2 linked regions of the Myxococcus guangdongensis genome follow. The protein of the gene in region 1 interacts with the protein of each later gene in a pairwise test. Links are inferred from orthologs where the notes say so. Each region holds a gene or a part of one and is shown on either strand. Other genes may lie near its edges.

Evidence for each region. The genes of interacting proteins can lie anywhere in the genome.
Region 2: the proteins of serC (region 1) and selB interact in binary tests that used the Escherichia coli proteins (3 or more experiments, as listed by UniProt). The link is inferred for Myxococcus guangdongensis from one-to-one orthologs.

What each region holds. Positions count from the first base shown.
Region 1 is NZ_JAJVKW010000001.1:300,038-303,805, reverse strand. The notes cover bases 344-3,216. They hold serC (3-phosphoserine/phosphohydroxythreonine transaminase), read left to right. Parts: upstream 344-1,172; coding sequence 1,173-2,261; downstream 2,262-3,216. Other genes in these bases: LXT21_RS01230 (GlsB/YeaQ/YmgE family stress response membrane protein), read left to right, coding at 3,051-3,216; LXT21_RS01235 (chalcone isomerase family protein), read left to right, coding at 2,303-2,878; LXT21_RS01245 (RNA polymerase sigma factor), read right to left, coding at 426-1,001; LXT21_RS01250 (hypothetical protein), read right to left, coding at 344-419. Outside these bases: more of LXT21_RS01250, read right to left, coding at 1-343; more of LXT21_RS01230, read left to right, coding at 3,217-3,299; LXT21_RS01225 (PA0069 family radical SAM protein), read right to left, coding at 3,306-3,768. UniProt on the Escherichia coli protein: Catalyzes the reversible conversion of 3-phosphohydroxypyruvate to phosphoserine and of 3-hydroxy-2-oxo-4-phosphonooxybutanoate to phosphohydroxythreonine. Is involved in both pyridoxine and serine biosynthesis.
Region 2 is NZ_JAJVKW010000002.1:532,995-536,830, reverse strand. Bases 660-3,600 are described here. They hold selB (selenocysteine-specific translation elongation factor), read left to right. Parts: upstream 660-1,142; coding sequence 1,143-3,059; downstream 3,060-3,600. Other genes in these bases: LXT21_RS07035 (ATP-binding protein), read left to right, coding at 3,056-3,600; LXT21_RS07045 (phosphoribosyltransferase), read left to right, coding at 660-1,123. In the rest of the region: LXT21_RS07050 (Glu/Leu/Phe/Val dehydrogenase family protein), read left to right, coding at 1-245; more of LXT21_RS07045, read left to right, coding at 302-659; more of LXT21_RS07035, read left to right, coding at 3,601-3,836. UniProt on the Escherichia coli protein: Translation factor necessary for the incorporation of selenocysteine into proteins. It probably replaces EF-Tu for the insertion of selenocysteine directed by the UGA codon. SelB binds GTP and GDP.

The sequences.
Region 1 (3,768 bases):
GCCAGCTCCAGGGCAATCCTCCCCACCTGGCCCTTCACGCCGGGCGCCAGGGAGTCCGTCCCCACCTCTACCCCCGAGCCCGACTGCCGCACCCGGGGCACCACCACCACCGCGACGAGCGCCGCGGCCACCGCGCCCGCCACCACGCCCCAGCGCCGCGCGTCCCACCGGGGCGGTGCGCGGAGCTGCTTCTTCACCCGCGCCAGGCCCACCTCGTCCAGCGGCGCCTCGGGGCGCGGGGGCGAGAGGGCCAGCAGCGCCGCGTCCACCCGTCCGTCCAGCAGGTCGGGGCCGGAGTGGGTGGCGAGGTAGCCCTCACACGCCTCACACGCGGTGGCCAGGTGCTCGCGGAAGTACGTCACCGCGTCCGGCTCACGACGGGCAAGGGCGCCGAGCGCCTCGTCATCCAGGTGTCTCATGACCTCTCACTCCCACCGACCGGCGAGCACTCGCCGCAGCAACTCTCTCTTGATACGGCCCCGGAAGCGCTCGAGTCTCATCGTCACGGCGCTTTTGCCCACGCCCAGCTGCTCCGCAATCTCACGCGCGGACAGCTCCCCTTCGATATAGAAAAGGTGCACTGTCCGCTTCTCCTCGCCCTCGGGCAGCTCGGCGATGAGCTGACGGACCACCTCGATGTCGCGCTCGAGCTGGAGGGACTCCGGCATGGGCGGCACCGCCTCCGGCTCCGGGTCTGCGATGTCGTCCTCCAGCCTCCTCAGGTGGGCCTTGCGCTCCAGCCGGGTGCGCGCCCGGTTGCGAGCGATGGACAACAGCCACGCCTCGAAGGCCCCCGGCTCCTTCAGCCGGGGCAGCGCCCGGAACGCCCGGACGAAGGACTCCTGGATGACGTCGTCCACCTCGTCCGAGTCCAGCGGGGCGAACCCCGTCACCAACCTCGCCACGAGGGGGCGGGTGCGCCGATACAGTTCACTGAAGGCGGAGGTCTCCCCACTCGCCGCGCGCCGTACCCACTCCGCCAGTCCCTCCGTGGAACCCACCTGACCTCCAGACCCCCGGGACGGCCCGGCGGCCACGCTGCATTTCCAGGCCCTGGTGGCCGCTCCTGGGGGAGGCGGACGAGGGCGGGCCGCTTCCTACTGGCTCCCGGGGGGGCGTCGGGAGGAAGAATGGGGCCCGCCGTTTCATTTCGAAGAGGAGCCCTGCCCGCCATGCGCGTCATCAACTTCAACCCCGGTCCCGCCGGCCTGCCCCTTCCCGCCCTGGAGCGCGCCCGGGACGAGCTGCTCGACTTCCAGGGCTCCGGCATGTCCGTCATGGAGCACAGCCACCGGGGCAAGGAGTACGAGGCCGTCCACGACGAGGCCATCGCCCTCTTGACGGAGCTGACGGGCCTGCCGTCCTCGCACCAGGTCCTCTTCCTCACCGGCGGCGCGTCGCAGCAGTTCGCCCAGGTGCCGATGAACTTCCTCACCCCCGGCGCGAGCGCGGACTACCTCATGACGGGCGTGTGGAGCGAGAAGGCGCTCGACGAGGCGAAGTACTACGGCACGCCCCGCGTCGCCGCGACGACGGCGCAGCCCGACAAGCACTACACCCGCGTGCCGCGCCAGGACGAGCTGTCGCTCGACGCGAAGGCCGCGTACGTCCACGTCACCACCAACAACACCATCTACGGCACGCAGTGGCACACGGTGCCCGAGACGGGGCAGGTGCCGCTGGTGGCGGACATGAGCTCCGACTTCCTGTGGAAGAAGATGGACCTGTCGCGCTTCGGGCTCGTCTACGCGGGCGCGCAGAAGAACCTGGGACCGTCGGGGGTCACGCTGGTGGTGGCGGCCAAGGACTTCATCGCCAAGGGCCGCAAGGACATCCCGAAGATCTTCCGGTACGCCGTCCACGCGGAGAACAACTCGCTCTACAACACGCCCCCCACGCTGGCCATCTACCTGGTGCGCAACGTGCTCGCGTGGATGAAGGACGTGGGCGGGCTGGGCCAGCTGGAGGCGTGGAACCGCCAGAAGGCGGACCTGCTCTACGGCGCGCTGGACACGCACGCGGGCTTCTACCGGGCCCCCGTGGAGCGCGCGTCGCGTTCAGTGATGAACGTCGTGTTCCACCTGCCCACGCCAGAGCTCGACGCGGCCTTCGTCGCTGACGCGAAGCGGCAAGGAATGGTGGGGCTCAAGGGCCACAGGACGGCGGGAGGAATCCGGGTTTCCACGTACAACGCGGTGACTGTGGAGAATGTGCGCACCCTCGTCACCTTCATGGAGCATTTCGTGAAGACGCGTGGCTAGTGTGCGTCGGAGCACGTGAAACAACCCACTTGGAGGGATTCATGAAAGCCACCCTGTCTGCTGTCGCGCTCTGCCTGCTGTTCGCCCTGCCTGCTTCCGCCGCTCCGGGAGAGGCCCAGGAAGTCGCGGGGGTGAAGTTCCCCGGAACCGCCAAGGTGGAGGGCAAGGAGCTGAAGCTCAACGGCGTGGGCCTGCGCAAGAAGATGGTCTTCAAGGTCTACGCGGTGGGCCTCTACGTGGAGACGCCGAGCCAGGATGCCGCCGCGCTCATCGCCGCGGACGAGCCCAAGCGCGTTCGCATGTACATGCTGCGGGACCTGGACAAGAAGAGCATCACCGACGCCATCGTGGAGGGCTTCAAGAAGAACGCGGGTGACAAGCTGCCGGCGCTCCAGGCGCGGCTGGACACCTTCGCCAACGCGATTCCGGACGTGAAGAAGGGCGAGGAGATCATCCTCACCTACGTCCCGGGCGTCGGCACCCGCGTGCAGAGCACCAAGGTGGCGGAGCCCATCTCGGTCGAGGGCAAGGACTTCGCCGACGCGCTGTTCTCCGTGTGGCTGGGCAAGTCGCCGGTGGATGGCGGCCTGAAGGACGGGATGCTCGGCAAGGACTGAGCCGCGTCCGTGTCGTACACGCGCCCCATGTCTCCCTCGGGAGGCGTGGGGCGTTTTCGTCCGCGGGCGTGGGGCCTTGAAATACGTGGGCACGTGGGCCGTAGTGCCCTGTGTGGGCCTGGGTGCACGGCGACGCCGGGTCTGATAGCAACCCGCCGGTCAGGAGGATGACATGGGAATCTGCTCGTGGCTGGTGCTGGGAGGGCTCGCGGGGTGGATCGCGAGCATGATCAAGGGAACGAACGCGAGGATGGGAATCTTCGCCAACATTGCGACGGGTATCGTCGGCTCGATGATTGGCGGCTTCCTGTTCAGCCTGCTGGGTGGGCGCGGCGTGACGGGGTTCAACCTCTACTCGTTGGCCGTGGCCACGGTGGGGGCCGTCATCCTCATCAGCATCGTCCAGGCGATCCGCAAATAGGCGCGCTCAGAAGAGGCTGAGCTGGGGCGAGGGCGGTGGCTTTCGTGGCGGGCGCCGGAAGGTGTCCGGTGCCGGCTCGGTGATGGACGAGGTGCGCAGGCCCACCCTGCGCGCCGTCGTCTGGAAGAGGCCGTGGATGGTCTGGGCGTAGAGCCCCTCGCCTCGCATGCGGTGCTTGAAGCGTGAGTCGCTGAGCTCCCCGCCGCGGGTCTCGCGGATGCGATGGAGCACGCGCTCGGCGCGCAGGGGGAGCTTGGCGCGCAGCCGCTCCTCGAAGACCTCCTTCACGGGGCCGGGCAGGCGCACCAGGGTGTAGTGGGCGCGGCTGGCGCCGGCCTCCTTCGCGGCGGTGAGGACGCGGTGGATGTCCTCGTCGTTGAGGCCCGGGATGATGGGCGCGAAGGAGATGGCCACGTCGATGCCCGCCTCGGCGAGGCGGCGGATGGCGAGCAGCCGCCGTTGGGGCGAG
Region 2 (3,836 bases), on another replicon or contig:
TCACCATGCGCCACGGCGAGCAGCTGGCCAGCCGGGGCATCCTGTACGTGCCCGACTACGCGGCCAACGCGGGCGGCCTCATCAACGTCGCCCAGGAGTGGGCGGGGTATGACCGGCAGAAGGCGTACGCCCGGGCGGCGAACATCTTCGACACCATCGACACCGTGCTGCGGCGCGCGAAGGAGTCGGGCCTGCGCCCCGAGCAGGTCGCGGACCGGATGGTGGAGGAGAAGCTCCAGGCCTGAGTGAAGGCCGTGGCCGGGAGATTCCCACCGCCTCGTGTCCGTGAGGTGGTGGGGATGTGAGCGGGGATGTGGCCAGGGCGCGCGCCTCGGGGTATGACGGGGCCGCACTTCAGCCGGAGCTCACCGCCGTGGCCACCAAGCGGGCAGCACCCGGGCCCAAGGCCCAGGGCAAGCGCAAGCCCACCGCGAAATCCTCCCCGAAGCCTTCGTCGTCGAAGAAGGCCCCCGCGAAGTCTCGCGTCGCGTCGCCGTCCGCGGCCGCGCGCGCGCAGGCGCAGAAGCTGGTCTCCATCCCATCGGACATGGTCCTGGCGCCTCAAGCGGAGGCCCCCCGTCAGCCGACGGGCAAGGACCAGTCGCGCAAGCGCACCGCGGGCGTGCTGCGCGAGCTGTCGTGGGCGCAGCTGGACCGCGCCGTGCAGCAGATGGCGGACGACATCCGCAAGTCCTTCCAGCCCGAGGCCGTGGTGGGCGTGGCCCATGGCGGCGTGTTCGTGGGCGGCGCGTTGGCGTCGGCGCTCGGGTGCGCGTTCCATCCGGTGCGCATCAGCCGCCGCAGCCGGGACCGCGGCGACAAGGCGCATCCGCGGGGCGGACCGAAGCCCTCGAACGAGATGCCGCGCGAGCTGAAGGGCAAGCGCGTGCTCATCGTCGACGACGTGGCGTCCAGCGGAGACACGCTGGAGCTGGCCATGGCGCTGGCGCGCGAGGCGGGGGCGAAGAAGGTGTCCACGGCGTGCCTGGTGGCGAAGCCGGATGCGTACGCGCCCCAGTTCGCGGGCATCTCCACGGGGGCGCTCGTCGTCTTCCCGTGGGACTACGCGCCCGGCACCGGCGACGCGCGCTTCGACGAGGACCCGGACAAGGCGGGCGCCTGAGCCGTACCGCGGTGATGCGATGATTGTCGGGACGGCGGGCCACATCGACCACGGCAAGACGTCGTTGGTGAAGGCCCTCACCGGCATCGACACGGACCGGCTCCAGGAGGAGAAGCGCCGGGGCATCACCCTGGAGCTGGGCTTCGCGCACCTGACGCTGGACGACGGCACCCTCGCGGGCGTCGTCGACGTGCCGGGCCACGAGCGCTTCGTGAAGGCGATGGCCGCGGGCGCGGGCGGCGTGGACCTGGCGGTGCTGGTGGTGGCGTCGGACGAGGGCGTGATGCCCCAGACGCGCGAGCACCTGGACATCTGCAGTCTGCTGGGCGTTCGCGCCGGCGTCGTCGCGCTCACCAAGTCGGACCTGCTGGCGGAGCCGGGGCCCGAGTGGCGCGCGCTGGTGGAGGCGGACCTCGCCGCGCTCACCGCGGGCTCGTTCCTGGAGGGCGCGCCGGTGGTGCCGTGCTCGACGCGCACGGGCGAGGGGCTCGTGGCGCTGCGCGCGGCGCTCACCCGGGCCGTGGGCTCGCTGGGCAAGCGCCCCTCGGAGGGGCCCACCTTCCTGCCGGTGGACCGCGTCTTCACCCTCAAGGGCTTCGGCACCGTGGTGACGGGCACGCTCCTGTCGGGCACGGTGGCGGTGGACGACGCGGTGTCGCTCCTGCCAGGCACGCCCGGGCCGCTGCGCGTGCGCGGGGTGCAGCAGCATGGGCGCGCGGTGACGCGGGTGGAGGCGGGCCAGCGCGCCGCGGTGAATCTGCCCGGCGTGGAGCCGGAGTCGCTCCACCGGGGGCAGGTGCTGACGCGCGCAGGAGAGCTGCCCGAGACGCGCATGCTCGACGTGGAGCTGACGCTGCTCCCCTCCGCGCCGTCGCCCCTGCCGCGCCGCCGCAAGCTGCTGTTGCACCTGGGCACCGCGCAGGTGGAGGCCACGGTGGCGCTGCTGGACGTGGAGCGGCTGGAGCCCGGCGAGACGACGCTCGCGCAGCTGCGCCTGGACGCACCGGTGGCCGCGCTCGTGGGGCAGCGCTTCATCCTGCGGGGCTCACGCGCGCTGCCGGGGCGGGGCGCGACGGTGGCGGGCGGGCGCGTGCTGTCGATTTCCCCGCCCAGGCGCCGCAAGGGTGGCGCGTCCATCGTGGCGCCGTTGCGAGAAGCGGACCCGGCGGGGCAGGTGGCGTGGCTGCTCCGGCAGGCGGGCTACGCGGGGCTCACGCAGCAGGCGCTGTTCGGCCGCTCGGCGCTGGGACCCAAGGTGCTCACGCGCGCGCTGGAGCTCCTGGGCGCGCGGGGCGCGGTGGTGCTGTTGGACCGGGAGAGCCGGCTGTACCTGTCCGGCGAGGTGCTCGAGGGGCTGCAAGGCCGGGCGCTCGCGGTGCTGGCGGCCTTCCACGAGCGTGAGCCCTTGCGTGAGGGCTTGTCCCGCGAAGAGCTTCGTCAGCGGCTGTCCGGCGAGTTGGATGCGCGGGCCTTCCAGCGGGTGTTGCAGGGGCTGGGGGACGCGGGGAAGCTGGAGGTCGAGCGGGACCTGGTGCGCCTGAAGGGGCGCGGACGCGCGCTGTCGTTGGGGGACGAGGCGGCGCGGGCGCGGCTCGCCGCGGAGCTGTCCGCGGCGGGGCTGGCGCCGCCCACCGAGGGCGAGCTGTCCCAGAAGCTCCAGCTCCCGGCGCCCCGCCTGCGCGAGCTGCTGAAAACATTGATGGCCGAAGGCAAGGTGGTCCGCGTCAGCGAGGAGCTGTGCTTCGACGCGGGCAGTCTGGGGGCCTTGAAGGAACGGCTGGTTGCCCACCTGCGCGAGAAGAAGGACATTACCACCCAGTCCTTCAAGGAATTGGTGGGACAGAGCCGCAAGTTCGTCATCCCTCTGTCCGAGTACTTCGACCGGGAGAAGGTGACGCTCCGGGTGGGCGAGAAGCGGGTTCTGCGTCGCGGATGAGCACCAGCCACTACAGCGAGGCGTCGCTGCGCGCCCTCATCGAGCCCTTCGGCAACCCCGTGCTCGCGGTGGTGGACGGGCGTGTGTCCTCGGCCAATGACGCCTACCTCGCGCTGGTGGGGCTGCCCCGCGAGCGGGTGGAGGGGCGCTCCGTCATGGACTTCGTCCAGCCCGAGGAGCGCAGCCGGCTCGTCGAGCGCTACCGCCTGGTGGAGTCCGGCGGGGCCATGGAGGCGAGGACGCAGGTCTACCAGGTGCCCTCGGCTGACGGCGCCACGCGCGAGGTCGCCCTCTACGCGTCCCGAATCCCGCTGGAGGACGGGCGGCACGCGCTGCTGCTCAACCTGCTGCCGCTGACGGACAAGCCCCCCGAGCTGTCCATGGCGGAGCGGCTGGTGGAGACCTCCGCGAGCCTGGTGTCCGCGCACTCCGAGGACGCGGTGCGACGGGTGGCCCTCAAGGGCCTGGAGGCCGCGGGCTTCCGGGTGCGGCTCTTGCGCTGGGACGGTCTGCGGCTCAACGCGCTCGATGGCGGCGCGCCTCCGCCGGACGTGGCCCTGGGGCTGGAGGCGCTGTCGGACGGGCGCCCCGTGTTCGGCGGCGCGGAGCGGGCCTCGCCCACGCACGTGTACCTGCCCGTCGGCGGCCCCCAGGTGGAGGTCCTTCGGGTGGAGGGGCCGTGGGTGGCGCCCCGGCATGGCTCGGTGCTGACGCTCTTCGCGAAGGTGGTGGGCGCGGCGCTGACGGACGCGCGCGTGCAGTCGGACAGCACGCGCA